Methylomonas sp. 11b: one gene and its partner. The protein of the gene in region 1 interacts with the protein of each later gene in a pairwise test. Links are inferred from orthologs where the notes say so. Each region holds a gene or a part of one and is shown in the gene's direction. Other genes may lie near its edges.

The links.
Region 2: the proteins of topA (region 1) and METH11B_RS0117730 interact in binary tests that used the Escherichia coli proteins (3 or more experiments, as listed by UniProt). The link is inferred for Methylomonas sp. 11b from one-to-one orthologs.

What each region holds. Positions count from the first base shown.
Region 1 is NZ_KI911557.1:2,037,844-2,046,062, reverse strand. The notes cover bases 4,416-7,470. They hold topA (type I DNA topoisomerase), read left to right. Parts: upstream 4,416-4,809; coding sequence 4,810-7,131; downstream 7,132-7,470. Other genes in these bases: METH11B_RS26625 (DUF192 domain-containing protein), read right to left, coding at 7,134-7,470; METH11B_RS0109835 (DUF494 family protein), read left to right, coding at 4,416-4,793. Also shown: 16S rRNA (cytosine(967)-C(5))-methyltransferase RsmB, read right to left, coding at 1-410; fmt (methionyl-tRNA formyltransferase), read right to left, coding at 407-1,333; def (peptide deformylase), read right to left, coding at 1,346-1,849; METH11B_RS0109845 (LysM peptidoglycan-binding domain-containing protein), read left to right, coding at 2,132-3,163; DNA-processing protein DprA, read left to right, coding at 3,220-4,317; more of METH11B_RS0109835, read left to right, coding at 4,326-4,415; more of METH11B_RS26625, read right to left, coding at 7,471-7,592; tig (trigger factor), read left to right, coding at 7,854-8,219. UniProt on the Escherichia coli protein: Releases the supercoiling and torsional tension of DNA, which is introduced during the DNA replication and transcription, by transiently cleaving and rejoining one strand of the DNA duplex.
Region 2 is NZ_KI911557.1:3,682,999-3,690,922, reverse strand. Bases 2,525-5,284 are described here. They hold METH11B_RS0117730 (IMPACT family protein), read left to right. Parts: upstream 2,525-3,504; coding sequence 3,505-4,065; downstream 4,066-5,284. Other genes in these bases: djlA (co-chaperone DjlA), read right to left, coding at 4,469-5,269; METH11B_RS29530 (hypothetical protein), read left to right, coding at 4,223-4,384; METH11B_RS0117735 (ABC transporter ATP-binding protein), read left to right, coding at 2,760-3,503; METH11B_RS0117740 (ABC transporter permease), read left to right, coding at 2,525-2,763. In the rest of the region: METH11B_RS0117750 (EAL domain-containing protein), read left to right, coding at 1-690; METH11B_RS0117745 (ABC transporter substrate-binding protein), read left to right, coding at 1,043-2,002; more of METH11B_RS0117740, read left to right, coding at 2,002-2,524; METH11B_RS0117715 (phosphoribosylaminoimidazolesuccinocarboxamide synthase), read left to right, coding at 5,339-6,235; METH11B_RS0117710 (sialidase family protein), read right to left, coding at 6,295-7,536; METH11B_RS0117705 (TonB-dependent receptor), read right to left, coding at 7,676-7,924.

The sequences.
Region 1 (8,219 bases):
GCCTGACTGTCCGCGGTACAGGCTTGTTGCAAGGTTTCGGCGTCGCGTAAATATTGTCTGAGTATCGCGTTAACCAAGGACTTGGCCCAGGGTTTGTGGCTGGTGGCGGCTACAGTTTCCGAAACGGCGGCGTGCGATTTAACCCGCATGTGTTGCAGTTGATACAAGCCGATTAGCAGTAAGGCTTTAATGTCGCCGTCTTTTTGCTTGAGCGGTTTGCTGAGCAGGCGGCCCAGCATAAAATCCAATGCGTAATAATGACGGATTACCCCATAGCACAAGGCTTGGACGAAAGCCCGGTCTTTGATGTCCTTGATTTTGGGTAGGCCATGTTCCAGGGCGGCGGTCAGCGATTGGCCGTCGCTGAGGACGTGCGCGAGAATCTGTGCAGAGCAGCCGCGCAGATTCATAGGCCTAGGATGACGCGGTCGGCCGTATGGGCATTCATAAAATCTTTGCCGGCGATGCGTTTACCGCCGGGAAGTTGTACTTCCAGTAGGCGCAGCACGCCGTTACCGGTCGCTACGTCCAGAGCGTGTTCTGCGCAACTGATGGTGCCGGGGGCTTGCTCAGCGGTTTTATCGAGCACCTGGCTGCGCCAGACGCGCAACACTTGGCCTTGATAGAGAGTTTGTGCCACCGGCCAGGCGTTCAGGCCACGTACTTGACGATCCAGTTGTACAGCGGAGTTTTGCCAGTCCAAGTTCGATTCCTGCTTTTCCAGTTTGTGGGCGTAAGTGACTAGGGACTCGTCTTGCGGTTCGGCTTGCAGCGACCCATTGGCTATCTGCTCGACCACTTTAACCAGCCCTTCGGCGCCCATGTGCGCCAATTGATCGTGCAGGCTGCTGGAGGTGGCGTCGGCACTGATTGGGCATTCGGCTTTATAAAGCATGTCGCCGGCATCGAGTTTTTTTACTACTTTCATGATGGTGATGCCGGTTTTAGCGTCGCCCGCCATAACGGCACGGTGAATCGGCGCCGCGCCGCGCCAACGCGGCAGTAACGAGCCATGAACATTAATGCAGCCCTGCTTGGGAATGTCCAATACCGCTTGCGGCAAAATAAGGCCGTAAGCCACGACGACCATTAAATCAGCATTGAGCGACGCTAATTGCGCAATCGATTCGGGGCTTTTGAAGTTTTCCGGCTGATAAACCGGGATATTGGCGGATATGGCCAGTGCCTTGATCGGGCTGGCGGTCAGCTTGCGGCCGCGTCCGGCTGGCCTGTCGGGCTGAGTATAAACCGCACAGACTTGATGCCGCGAATCCAGCAGGGCCTGCAAGGTGGGAACCGCAAAATCCGGCGTACCGGCAAACACGATTTTCATGAGATGTCCTGATTAGCCCTGCGACTTGTGAATTTTATCCAGCTTGGCTTTAATGCGGTTGCGTTTGAAGGCCGAGAGATAATCGACGAATAACTTGCCTTCCAGATGATCCATTTCGTGTTGAATGCACACCGCCAGTAATTCGCTGGCCTCCAATTCAAAACTTTCGCCGTCGCGGTTTAGCGCCTTGACTTTAATATGTTCGGCGCGGCTGACTTTTTCGAAAAAGCCGGGTACCGACAGGCAACCTTCCTCGGATTCTTCAACACCGTCGCGCTCGATGATTTGTGGGTTGATCAGGCAGATCGGTTCGTCTTTGTTCTCGCTGACGTCCATCACTATAACGCGTTTATGCACGTTTACCTGAGTTGCGGCCAAGCCTACTCCCTTGGCGGCATACATGGTCTCGATCATGTTGTCGACCAAGGTCTTGATGCCGTCATCGACTGTGTCCACCTCGGCGGCGACCGTCCGCAGCCGTTTATCGGGAAACTCCAGAATTGTAAGAATACTCACCCATTACTCCACTTGCTAACTGTAATAGTGGGATTTTATCCGAAATTGCCCAGGGTTTGAACGTGAAGACTAAATAGGGCTGGGTTTAGGTTGGATCGGCTCGTGCTGGCATAATGCCCGAATTAATCTAAACTGTGCGGCAAATCGATGGTTGGTTTTTTACGCATTTGTTTCAATTTGGGCTAAGCGGCATGCACCAGATATTGACGCTTGCCGATTTTGCGTTTGGGCGCTTCGTCCGGCGGATTTTGAACGGTTTTATAAGCTCTGGCAGGATAAATTATGTTTTTTCGCGCGATACTGGGAATACTAATACCACTGGTTTTTGCCGCAGTGGCTTGGGCCGATGAGCTGAAAATAAACCCCAATCATCCCGATCAGTACACGGTTGTTAAAGGTGATACTTTGTGGGACATTTCCGGGAAGTTTTTACAGCACCCTTGGGAATGGCCGCAGCTATGGCATAACAATCCGCAAATCAAGGATCCGCATTGGATATACCCGGGCGACACTTTGTACTTTTCTTATGTAAACGGCGTGCCGCGTCTGAGTTTGTCGCCGGACGGCAATGACGAAAAACTGTTGCCGCGAGTGCGCGAGTCGGAGATTGATCAAGCCATTAGAATGATCCCCAGCGATGCCATCGTGCAATTCTTGAATTCGCCGAAAGTCGTAACAGCGGAAGAGTTGCAGCACGCACCTTATGTCATCGGGTTTGTCGGCGAACATTTGATCGCCGGCGCCGGAGACGGGGTTTACGTCAGGGCCATCGAAAACCCATCCGGCTTGGGGTATACCATTTATCGAGCAGGCAAGGCCTATGTCAGTCCGGTTACCAAGGAAATTTTAGGTTACGAAGCGCAATACATTGCTGATACCACGCTACAGGAACCGGGTGATCCGGCCACCTTGCTGATTAATAAATCCGATATGGAAATTCAACGCGGCGACCGCTTGATGCCTACTTCGGAGGGAGAGTTAGCTTTAAATTATTTTCCAAGGCCGCCTAAACATCAGGTGGTGGGCAGCATCATTCAAGTGAAGGGCGGCGTGTCGCAGATCGGTCAACACGATGTAGTGGTCATTGACAAAGGTACTGCCGACGGTTTGGAGGTGGGGCACACCTTGGATGTGTATCGTAAAGGGCATGTCATCGTTGATAGGTATCAATCTCAGGAAGCGGTGGCGGTGAAAATGCCGGACGAGCTAGCTGGTGTGTTGATGGTGTTTCGGCCGTTCGAACGCGTCAGCTATGCGTTGGTGATGCAGGCAACTGCCGCGATGCATACGTTGGATAGAGTGCAGACGCCCTAATGGGATATCTGTCATCAGCAGGCTTTAACTCGCTCTGGATTGCCGTTTAAGCTGTTTTGGAATCCGCACTCAATCCGCAAATCAAGTACTGGCTGGCGATGCTGCGTAGTCCCGGCGTCGGCAGTCAGGCCATTCAGCGCTTGCTGGCGCATTTTGAGCCCGAGCAGATATTCTCCGCGTCGCGAGCCACTTTAACTGGCTTGGGTTTCAGCGAGAAATTGATCGACGCTCTGCAAAAACCGGATTGGCAAAAGGTCGAAGACGACATTCGCTGGTTGGAGCAAGCCGGTAATTATGCATTGACCTTGGACGATGCCGACTATCCGGCGCAACTGCGAGAAATCGCCAATCCCCCGCCGATATTATTTGTCAAAGGCAATCCAGCCTTACTGCAAGAGCCGCAATTGGCAATGGTCGGTAGTCGCAATCCGTCGCCGGTTGGTATCAGCACCGCAATTCAATTTGCCGAAGCTTTAGCCGAGGCCGGCTTTACCGTGACTAGCGGTTTGGCTTTGGGAATTGATGCTGCCAGTCACCAAGGTGCGTTAAACGTAAACGGGCAGACCATAGCCGTGGCGGGTACTGGGTTGGATCGAGTTTATCCGGCTTGTCATAAACAGCTGGCTACGCAAATTGTCGAACATGGCGCCTTGGTTTCGGAGTTTCCGCCGGGTACCAATGCCAAAGCCAATCACTTTCCCCGGCGAAACCGAATCATTAGTGGTTTGTGCGTCGGCTTGTTGGTGGTGGAGGCGGCCCAGCAAAGTGGGTCGTTGATTACCGCGCGTTTGGCGCTTGAGCAAAATCGGGAAGTTTTTGCGATTCCCGGCTCGATTCATAACCCTTTGGCGCGCGGTTGCAATGCATTAATTCGCCAGGGAGCTAAATTAGTCGAAACCGCACAAGATATTTTTGAGGAATTAGGTCATTATAATCAAAGGTATATGCGAGCCGAGTCGGAATTGCCGCAGACTTCGCTTGACCTGGAGCAGCAAAATCTATTGAAATTGATTCCGTACAGTCCCACAACGGTCGATACTCTGGTGCAAGATAGCGGTTGGTCCGCGGAAGAAGTTTCCTCGACGCTGCTGGTGTTGGAGTTACAAGGCTACATTGCCGCGCTTGCCGGTGGTGGCTACCTCCGAGTCAAATAAAGGTTCTAATGAAAGAAGATATTTTCGATGTGCTCATTTATCTGTTTGAAAATTATCTGGATGGCGACAGCGATAACTATCCGGATACTGCCGTCATTGCCAGCGAGTTGCTGGATGCGGGTTTTCAGCAGCCTGATGTCAATAAGGCGTTCGATTGGCTGGAGTCTTTAGCCGAAATTGAGAGCATCACACCGGCGGTTTCATCGTCGTTCCGCATTTTTAGCGGTCAGGAAATCTCCGTGTTCGACATGGAGTGCCGGAATTTCTTGATGTATCTTGAGCACAGCGGCATCTTGACGCCGATCAATCGCGAGATCGCTATTGATCGGGCGATGGCCTTGAAAGACGAAAATATTACTCTGGATAAATTGAAATGGATTGTATTGATGGTGTTATTAAGTCAACCCGGCGATAGCGCCGCTTTCTCCCGAATGGAAGACATAGTTTACGATTTGATACCTACTTCTTTACATTGATTTTTCTACGGACAGCATGAGCAAAAGTTTAGTCATTGTAGAGTCACCGGCAAAATGCAAAACCATAGAAAAGTATCTGGGTAAGGACTTCCAGGTATTGGCTTCCTACGGCCACGTCCGAGATTTGATTCCCAAAGAGGGAGCTGTAGATCCGGAAAACGGTTTTGCGATGAAATACCAGGTGATTGATCGCAACCAACGCCATCTGCAAGAGATAGGCAAAGCTATCAAAAACGTCGATACCCTTTATTTGGCGACTGACCCGGATAGGGAGGGTGAGGCGATTTCCTGGCATGTTTTCGAGCATCTGAAAGAAAAAAAGCTGTTAAAAGACAAGGAAGTGCTGCGGGTGGTGTTTCATGAGATCACCAAAAAAGCTGTTACTGAGGCTATCGCCCATCCCACCGAGTTATCTAATAATCTGGTCAACGCTCAACAGGCGCGGCGGGCTTTAGACTATTTGGTTGGTTTTAATCTATCGCCGTTGCTATGGAAGAAAATCCGCCGCGGCTTATCCGCTGGTCGCGTGCAAAGCCCTGCGTTGCGGATGATCGTCGAACGTGAGATGGAGATCGAGGCGTTCAAGACCCGCGAATACTGGTCGCATACCGCTGAAGCCAGTGCGCAAGGGCTGCCGTTTAAAGCCAAATTAACGCATTTCAATGGTGAAAAGCTGAATCAGTTCAGTTTTACCGATGAAGTGCAGGCCAATCAAGTCAAACAAAGCTTGCTGGATGCCGCCGACGGTCAGTTGATCGTTGCCAAGCTGGAGAAAAAGCAACGCAGCAAAAATCCGGCGCCGCCGTTCATCACTTCGACTTTACAACAGGAGGCAGCTCGCAAACTGGGTTTTACCACCAAACGGACGATGATGGTGGCGCAACAGTTATACGAAGGCATTGATCTGGGCGGCGAAACCGTTGGTTTGATTTCGTATATGCGTACCGATTCGGTCAATCTGGCTGAAGAAGCATTGGCCGATATTCGCGCGCTGATCGCCGAAAAATACGGTGCCGATGATGTGCCCAAAGAACCGCGCCGTTTCAAGACCAAATCTAAAAACGCTCAGGAAGCGCACGAAGCGATACGTCCGACTTCGGTGCAACGCTTGCCTGAGCAGGTGAAAAATCGGCTCAGTGCGGAGCAATTCAAACTCTACGATTTGATCTGGAAACGCACCGTAGCTTGCCAGATGATCCACGCCACCTTGAATCAAGTGGCTGTCGATCTGAATTGCGGTAGCGATAAAAACGTATTTCGCGCGACCGGTTCCACGGTGACTAATCCCGGCTTCATGAAGGTGTATCTGGAAGGTGTGGACGATAGCAAGGAAGCGGCGGACGATCAGGACAGTCTGTTGCCGCCGATGGAAGAAGGGCGGCCGGTGGTGTTGAATGAGATTGCAGCCACCCAGCATTTTACCGAGCCGCCACCTCGCTACAGCGAGGCGAGTCTGGTCAAAGCCCTGGAAGAGCATGGCATTGGCCGTCCCTCCACCTACGCGACGATTATCTCGACCTTGCAAAACCGCGAATATGTGACCATCGATAACAAGCGGTTTTATCCGACTGATGTCGGGCGTATCGTCAACAAATTCTTAACCGAGCATTTTACCAAATACGTCGATTACAATTTTACCGCCAACCTCGAAGACGAGTTGGATGCGGTGTCGCGCGGAGAGAAGGACTGGATTCCGTTGATGGACGACTTTTGGCGGCCGTTCACGCAGTTGATCAGCGAGAAAGAAGAAAGTGTACAACGCAAGGATGTCACGCAGGAAAGCATAGACGAGCAGTGCCCGGAATGCGGCAGTCCGCTATCGATTCGCCTGGGTCGGAATGGCCGCTTTATCGGCTGTACCAATTATCCGACCTGTTCCTACACTCGAAATTTGGGTGATGACAACGCCGGTGCCGCATCGGCCGAGCCGGAGGTGGTGGAAGGGAGAGTGTGTCCCAAGTGCGAGTCGACGCTGGTTATAAAGACTGGCAAGTATGGAAAATTTGTCGGCTGTAGTGGATATCCGAAATGTAAGCACATCGAACCTTTGGAAAAGCCTTCCGATACCGGGGTTGAATGTCCGCAGTGCAAGAGCGGAGCGATCCTAAAACGCAAGGCGCGTAGTGGGAAAATTTTTTATTCCTGCTCGGAATATCCGAAATGCGATTATGCCTTGTGGGACGCGCCGGTCAAGGAAAGTTGCCCGGACTGCAACTGGCCGATTCTGACCTTAAAAACCACCAAGCGCCGCGGCACCGAAAAAGTCTGTCCGCAGAAAGAGTGCAAATACGCCACGCCTTACGAGGGTGATCCAGATGACGCAAACGGACCGGCTTGAGTCTAGGGAAGTGCCACTGTTTGCCCGACCTGGATTGCGTGTTTCTCGATAAAGCCCGCTGGCAGTTCCAGTATGTATCTGGCCGCTACTCTGGAATCGTAAATCCGGCACGGATCTCTGGGGCAGGGCTGTAAATTTTTTAACAGCCCTGCAATCCGGCCGTCTCCGGTTAAAAACACCACATCCAAAGCCAGTAAGGTATTTTTCATCCACACTGCGCGCTGAGTCTGATCTGGATACACAAAAAGCATGCCCTGGTTTTCGGCAAGTGTCTGGCGAAACATCAGTCCGTGTTCGCGTTCGCTTTCGTTAGCGGCGATGGCCGCGTAGACGATACGTTGTTGAGCTACAAATGTGATTGGGTTGTTGAAGTCTGTAAACGCGTCTGCTGAAGCCCCAGCGCTGTTGAGTGCCGCAAGAAAAGCAATTCCGAAAATTGTGCGGGAAAGATAAGAGTGCATACGGAGTGTCAGTAATATAAGGTTGTCTTTGAGAGTGCGGCTGATTATAATGCCGCGTTCAATTATTTAGCGAGCGTGGCGAAATTGGTAGACGCGCTGGATTTAGGTTCCAGTGGTAACCCCGTGGGAGTTCGAGTCTCCCCGCTCGCACCATATCCTGCGTTATTCGTAACGATACGACCTTAAGTTCCCCAGATCTAAACATCGCCGGCCGGTCTCCCAAAATATAAAACCGTATTTTTAATTTTTTGAGGTAATGCAATGCAAGTTTCTGTCGAGAAGACATCAGAGTTAAGCCGAAAAATGACTGTTAGCATTCCTGATGCCGTGGTTCAGGAGAAAATGGAAACTCGCTTTAAAAAACTCGCTCGCGAAGTCAAAGTGGATGGATTCCGTCCGGGTAAAGTGCCGGCGAGCATGGTGAAAAAGCTGTACGCCGATAGAGTTAGAAACGAAGTAACCGGCGACTTGATTCAATCGACTTATTTTGAAGCGCTGCAACAACAGGATTTGAACCCTGCCGGTCATCCGCATATCCAGCCTACCGAGAAAGCCGAGGGTTTTGAATACATCGCCGAGTTTGAAGTCTATCCGGAGATCGTACTGGATAGTGTTAGCGAATTGAAA
Region 2 (7,924 bases), 1.6 Mb from region 1 along the record:
CAAGGCAAGGTAGTCAGTGCCGAAGCACTGATCCGCTGGCAACATCCGGAAAAAGGCATGGTCTCGCCGGCGGAGTTTATCCCGATTGCCGAAGATACCCAGTTGATTCTGCCGATAGGCGAATGGGTAATGCGCGAGGCCTGCCGGCAAATTAAAGTGTGGGACGAACAGAATCTAGCCATTCATCATGTGGCGGTTAACGTCAGTTCCCGGCAATTCCGTCAAGCCGATTTCGTCGATCAAGTTAAACGCATTTTGATAGACGCCGAACTGCCGGCTGAGCGTCTGGTCATCGAACTGACCGAAGGCTGCGTCATCAGTGACATAGACGACACCGTGGAAAAAATGCGCGACTTGCAAACCCTAGGCGTGAAAACCTCAATCGACGATTTCGGTATCGGCTATTCATCGCTGTCTTACCTGAAAAAACTGCCCATCAGCCAATTGAAGATCGATCAGAGTTTCGTCCGGGACATCGCCAGCGACCCCAACGACGCGGTGATTGTGGAGACCATTATCAATATGGCTAAAAACTTAGGTCTACATGTGATTGCAGAAGGCGTGGAAACCCAGGAACAAATGATCTTTTTACGCAATAAAGGCTGTCTATCCTACCAAGGCTATTACACCGGCCGGCCGGTGGCCGCCGCCAGATTTGAGCGGGAAGACAGATTACTTCCCACCGGGTGATAGGCGAATAAGCACCGGGAAGTGTCTGCACCACAGCCGTTAATTTTCCTGAATGCTATACCTATAGCTATCAGCATTCCTTGCCGAAAGGACGATTTTGCGGCTGCAAGGCACACGGCTAAAGCTTGTTTAAGCTAGCCCTTGAATTCCTCGCTGACCAGCAATTCCGGAACCCAAGCTTACGCGCGAGGTCTAGCTGGCTCGGGCTTTTGGGAATATCGGTCGAAGGGCTTGCCGTTAAACCCTAGACAACACATCGCCGCCAAGCAAATCCGACAAACATTCTCGTATTCGCGGCGGCTGCGTTAAAATCGTCGCGTTAACCATCCGACTAGGGACTTTGCAGATGAATATGAAAATTTGCCTGTTTGCCATTGCCGCTTTATTGCCGCAGTTTGCCAGCGCCAACGAGAAACCCACTATCCGCATAGGCGCCATGGCCGCCGGTACCTTAAATTGGGAACTGGCGGCGATGCGTAACCAAGGCCTACTGGACAAAGCGGAATTCAGTGTGGAGAACATTGCGGTTGCCAATCAACAAGCGGGTAAGGTTGCTCTGCAAGCCGGCTCGGTCGATGTAATCGTCTCCGATTGGATCTGGACTTCCAGCATGCGCAGCACAGGTACAAATTTGAGCTTTTACCCGTTTTCCGACACGTCCGGCGTGCTGCTGGTGCCGGCTGATAGCTCCATCAAGTCGCTGGCCGATCTAAAAGGCAAAAAACTGGGTATAGCCGGCGGCGAGCTGGATAAAAACTGGCTGTTGTTGCAAGCCCTGGGGCAACAGCAACAACTGGATCTAAACGCCGGCGTCGAAAAGATCTACGGCGCGCCTCCATTACTGAACCAGCAACTGCTAGAAAAACGCGTCGATGCCATACTGACCTTCTGGCAATTTGCCGCGCATCTGGAAGCGCAAGGCTACCAGGCGTTATTGACCGGCGAAGACATCATCCGCCAACTCGGCATCAGCGAAACCGTACCCAGCATCGGCTACGTATTCAAACAGGACTGGGCCGATCAACATAAAGTGGCTTTTAAACAATTCTTGAGTCTGAGTAAACAAGCCCACGACACCCTGTGCAGCTCCGATACGGAATGGCAGAAAATCGTGCCGCTTACCGACGCAACCAGTCCGAAAGAACAACAAAAACTCAGAGAGCGCTATTGCCAGGGCCGGGTAGAACAATGGGGCGCCACTCAACAAAGCGCTGCCGCTAAAATCTACGCCATGCTGCACCAACTCAGTAACAACAAGCTGACCGGCCAATCGGCTCAACTACAAGCGGGGACATTCTGGTCGGCGGATTGATGTTGACGGGCACTTTTAAATTTAATCACACCGCCCTTACGCTGCTGTCGCTGTTAATGCTGCTAGGCATCTGGCAGCTAGCGGCTGGCTTGGCAAACAGCCCCACATTACCCTATCCAGCCCGAGTCGCATTGGTGTTCTGGCAGGCCACTCAATCCGGGGAACTGCCTTACCATTTAGGCGTGACGTTGCTGCGCTTGGTGGTCAGTTTCTCGATTGCGATGGTATTAGGCTGCGCGATAGGGGTGACGCTGGGTAACAATAAAACCCTGGATGCGTTTTTCGATCACTGGCTGGTGATTTTTCTGAATATCCCGGCGCTGGTCACCATTATTCTCTGCTATGTCTGGTTTGGACTGGCGGAATCGGCGGCGATTCTGGCAGTGGTGATCAATAAGTTGCCGAATGTGATTGTCACCATTCGCGAAGGCACGCGAGCGCTGGATAAGGATTTGCTGGAAATGGCGGAAAGCTACCGGTTCGACCGCAAAAAAACCTTCCGCCATGTGATCTGGCCGCAGTTGCACCCGTTCGTGATGGCCGCCACTCGCTCCGGTCTGGCGCTGATCTGGAAAATCATTTTGGTGGTGGAACTGCTCGGCCGCAGCAATGGTATGGGCTATCAGCTGCATCTGTTCTTTCAATTATTCGATGTCGCCAGCCTGCTGGCTTATACGTTTGCCTTCGTCGCGGTGATCCAACTAATCGAATGGCTGCTGCTCCGCCCCTTGGACCGCAAAGCCTTACGGTGGCGGCGATGAACGATATTACCATCAGCATCCAGGATAAGACTTATCGCTCCCGGCATGTCGACGACCGCCAACACCAGGCGATTGCCGACTTACAACTCGGCGTGGGGCGTAACGAATTCGTCTGCCTGCTCGGCCCGTCCGGCTGCGGCAAAACCACATTGCTGAATATGATCGCCGGGCTGGATAGTCATTATCAGGGCCAAATCCGCATTGGTAGCCAAGCCGCATCCGCCAAGATCGGTTATGTGTTTCAGAATCCCAGATTGTTGCCCTGGTATACGGTCCGCCAAAATATCGAAGTCGTATTTGCGCAAACGCCGCCAGCCACTTTGATCGATGCCTTATTGGCGGACATGCAACTAAGCGATGTGCAGCAGGTGTATCCGGAACGCCTGTCGCTAGGCATGCAACGGCGGGTGGCGATCATCCGCGCCTTTGCCATCAACCCCGACATTTTGCTGATGGACGAACCCTTCGTCTCGCTGGATGCGCCCAGCGCCCGGCAGGTACGCAATTTATTGTATAAATTGTGGCAACAGCGGCCGCATACGGTATTATTCGTCAGTCACGATCTACGCGAAGCGATTGCGTTGGCAGACCGCTTGATTTTCCTGTCGCCGCCGCCGATGCGGATTGTCAGCGATATTCCGGTAAACATTCCCCGCGAACTGCGTAACGACGAGACGGAAATAGAAGCGTTTCGCGAGCATTTGCTGAACCAGCATCCGGCGATTAACGGGCTGTTGTAAGGTGCGTGTCGTCGTCAAGACTTGTGAAGTGGAGGAAATCATCAAGAAATCCCGCTTCCTCGGCATCATCCGCCCTTGCCAGACCGAACGCGAAGCCTTGCTGTTACTGCGAGACTTGCATCAAAGCTATGCGGATGCCAGTCATATCGTTTACGCCTACCGCATCCAGTCGCCGGACGGTCTGATCTGTCGCTTTCACGATGCCGGCGAACCCAGCGGCACCGCCGGCAAGCCGATCTTTCAGCACCTGGAAGGCAAGCAGTTAATCAATCTAGTCGTGGCGGTGATTCGTTATTTCGGCGGAGTGAAACTGGGTGCGGGCGGTTTGACCCGCGCTTACGGCAATGTCGCCAAGCAAGTCATAGAGGCCGCCGACATTGTCGAATACATTGAATTTGTCGAGCTGACATTAAATCTCGATTACCACCGGCTACAAGCGCTGGAATACCAGTTAAAAAAACTGGACGGCAGCATTATCGGCCAGGATTTTTCCGATTCGGTAAGGCTCTCCGTCAAACTACCCAAGAGCAATCTGCCCGCGCTTCGCGCATTCCTGGATTAAAAACAGCTTATAACAAGCCTAGATGACAGCTTTATTTCACTTTTGTTTCTCAAAAGGAAACAAATAATCCACTATTGCCGGTATTGTAAATAAAAAAATAAAGCTTATAGTGAAGTCGTCTTCATTGGTATCGACTGTATTCAGTCTAGGAGCAAAAATGAACAAATCGAACAATCTGTATAAAGACGTACTCACCGGCCTGTTTTTCACCACCGGCGTGTTTGGCTTCATGTCTGGCGAGTTCATCATCTCCACCATGCTATTTGGCGCTGCAACCATCGCCAGCAATCTGGATTTCAGCGACTCGTTTCGCGCTTAAGTTTTGTTGTACCTCCCTCGTTGTTAAGCAGTTAATCTGTTTATTTCAAGCCCGTCAGCCGCCTCTGTGGCTGGCGGGCTCTTTTTAAAACCCTCTTGCTTCACGTATCGTTTCGTAGGCTTTCCTGATTTGCTGAGTCTTTTGCTTGGCCATCTGCATCATTTCCTCGGGTAAACCTTTAGCCACCAACTTGTCCGGATGGTGCTGACTCATCAGGCGCCGATAGGCTTTTTTCACATCGGCATCCTCGGCTGTCGGGGGTATGCCCAACACGGCATAAGCATCCTCCAATTTTGACAGGCCGGACTTAGCCTGGAACTGTTCGCCGGACTGCTGAAAACGATGCTGCGCCTGTACTTGCCCTTTAATAATTTGATATTCGAAACGCGATACACCCAGTTGCGCGCAAATATCCAGCAACAGCTTTTCTTCCTTGGCATCGTAGACGCCGTCGGCAAAAGCCGCCTGAATCTGGATTTCCACGAACATTCGTACCAAATGGGTACGGCGATGACATTCCACGCGAAATTGCCGCAACACTTCCGCCAACGGAAAATCGACCTGCTTGCCTTGCTGAAACAGTTGCACGGCGGCTTCGCGCAGCTCGGGGTTGAGTTCCATGTTGTCCATTACCCGTTTCGCCAACCCGATTTCCTCGTTGGAAACCCGGCCATCTGCCTTGGCGACATGCCCCATCACCGCGAAGGTGGCGGTGAAAAAGGCCATTTGCACGCGCTGCTGGTCGCCAGGATTATATGACTCGCCGGCCATCCCTTCCAGCCCTGCATCGAACTGATGCCCCACCGACGCACCGAAAATCGCCCCCAGCGGTCCGCCCAGCATAAATCCAAACGCCCCACCCACCAACTTGCCCAGCCAACTCATGCGTTTCCTATCCTCAACAGGTTTAATGATAAAATTGCGGCCACTTTTCACTGACTCCACAAACGTATTATGAATGCCCCCGCCGCACTTTACGAATCCTCTCTGCCGCATTTGAAATTGCTCGGCCGCGGCAAAGTCCGCGACATGTACGAAATCGATGACAAACATCTATTGATCGTCACCTCCGACCGGATGTCTGCGTTCGATGTGATCATGCCCGACCCGATCCCCGGTAAAGGCCGCGTATTGACCCGGGTGAGTAATTTTTGGTTTGAAAAAATGCGCGATATTATTCCCAATCATTTAAGCAACGATTTGACGCTGGAAGATGTAATTCCCGATGCCGATCTAAGAGCACAAGTGGAAGGCCGGGCCATCATCGTCAAACGCCTGAAACCGCTGCCGGTGGAAGCCATCGTGCGCGGCTATCTGATTGGCTCGGGTTGGAAGGATTATCAACGCTGCGGAGCAGTGTGCGGCATCGAACTGCCGGCCGGCTTGCAACAAGCGCAACAACTGCCGCAGCCGATTTACACACCGTCCAGCAAAGCCGAAATGGGCACGCATGACGAAAACATCAGCTTCGCCGATACGGTGGCGTTAATGGGCGAGGAACTGGCCGGCAAAGTGCGCGACGCCAGCTTGCAGCTCTACACGACAGCGGCTGATTACGCTCGCGAACGCGGCATCATCATCGCCGATACTAAATTCGAATTTGGCCTGGACGGAGACGGCACACTGTATTTAATCGACGAAGCGTTGACCCCCGATTCATCACGCTTCTGGCCGGTCGAACAATATCAAGTCGGCATCAGCCCACCCAGCTTCGATAAGCAGTATCTGCGCGATTACCTGGAAACATTGGATTGGAACAAAACCGCCCCCGGCCCGAAATTGCCGGAAGAAGTTAGCAGAAAATGCGCTGAAAAATATCGGGAAGCGGAATTGAAACTGGTTGGAAATTGAACTGATCAATCAGGCCGCCATCCCGCGGTAATAGCGGGATGGCCTTAGATCAATAAAACCTAAATCGGCTGGAATTGATAGCCCTGCGCAGTTTGCCAGGACAAATAGACATTATCGCCATCGCTCAACAGAAAAGCGTCGTCCGCGCTTTCCGCCGATTTACCGACGACTTCGGGTTTCGACCAACTCAGTCCGCCATCATTAGACTTAATCAACTGCAACAGATTATGGCTGCCGTCGAATTCCGACCAAACCACTGCTACTTGTTCGCCCTTGGCAAACACGTTGGGATGTTTGGCACCTTGATTGCCAAAACGGTAGGCTGGCGAATAACTTAGACCGCCATCCTTGGAGTGGCCGTAAAACAAGCCTTGTTTATCAGCGGCTCCGCTGAACCATACCGAATGGTAAACGCCATTGTCGGCAATTGACAGGGCCGGACCATGATGCGGACAGGCGTCGATTTTCCAGTTTTCTTGGCTGACGCGCTGCACAGCTCCCGGCGTGTGCCAATCATTAAATTTAACCAATGCATGGTCGCGGATATTGCCGTCATAAACATGCCGCCACAGCACCACCGGCAAATTGTCGGCATCTATTTCCACGCCCAAGCGGCAGCATTCGCAACTATGCGGCGCGACAACCTTGTTGGGGTAAAAACTTTTGCCGCCATTATCCGACCAAGCGTAATACACAGCAGTACCGGCAAACTCTTGCTTAGCGGCCTTGGCTTTTTCTTTATCGCGCGCATCCAGCCAGGCGACGAAAATCTCGCCATTCTTCCCCACCGCCAACGCATCGAAACGGTGACCGATCACATCCGGATTGTCGTTGACCGTCACCGGCTTGGAAAAACTTTTCCCGCCATCCGTCGAACGACTGAAACGAATATGGCCGGTATGGCGTTTTTCCAGGTTCTGGGTCCAGGTCAGATAGATATTACCTTGCGCATCGAGTTTGATTTTTGGCCGGTATTCGCCGCGCGCGGCAATAGCTTCCGGCTCCGCGTTTACCGCAACCGGTGCGGAAAAGCTCGCACCTTTATCGGTAGACGATTGCACATAGATATGATCGCGAACTACCCAAGCCAACCACAGCACACCGCTATTGTCGAAAGTCGCGGTGACCGTCTCGGAACATCCGATGGCCGGACTGGTTTGCAGATCAGCGCATAGCGCTTTTTTGTCGGCATGCTGTTCGTGCTTAGCCGACTCAGCGCCTTGCTGGATTGTAACCGGCTCGTTGGCACATGCGGTCAAAATCAACGAGGTAATCATTGCCAAAGGAAGTTGAAATTTCATCATCGTCTTTTAGTAGGCATCCGGAAAGTTACGAACATTTTTACCCGTTTGACAGGATACAATTAAACTGTGTCATTTAACGCAGAGCAAGGATATGACGCACTCTGTCCTATCCTTGCTGGATACATTCAATACCCGGTTAATAGTTAAATTTCAATTCCGCGATATAGGTGCGCTGCGGAAACACGTGGAACAGCCAATATTTTTCGTTGGTGATATTGTCGATACCTGCTGAAAGCGTCAGTTGCTTGGTCAGTTGATATTTGGCACGGGTATCCACAACGAAAAACGCACTGCCGGTACCGGTGTAGGTATCCGGATTGACGTCGCTGTTATCGATTTGTCCATATTGCTGACTGCTATAGCGTCCGCTGATAGAGGACGTAAA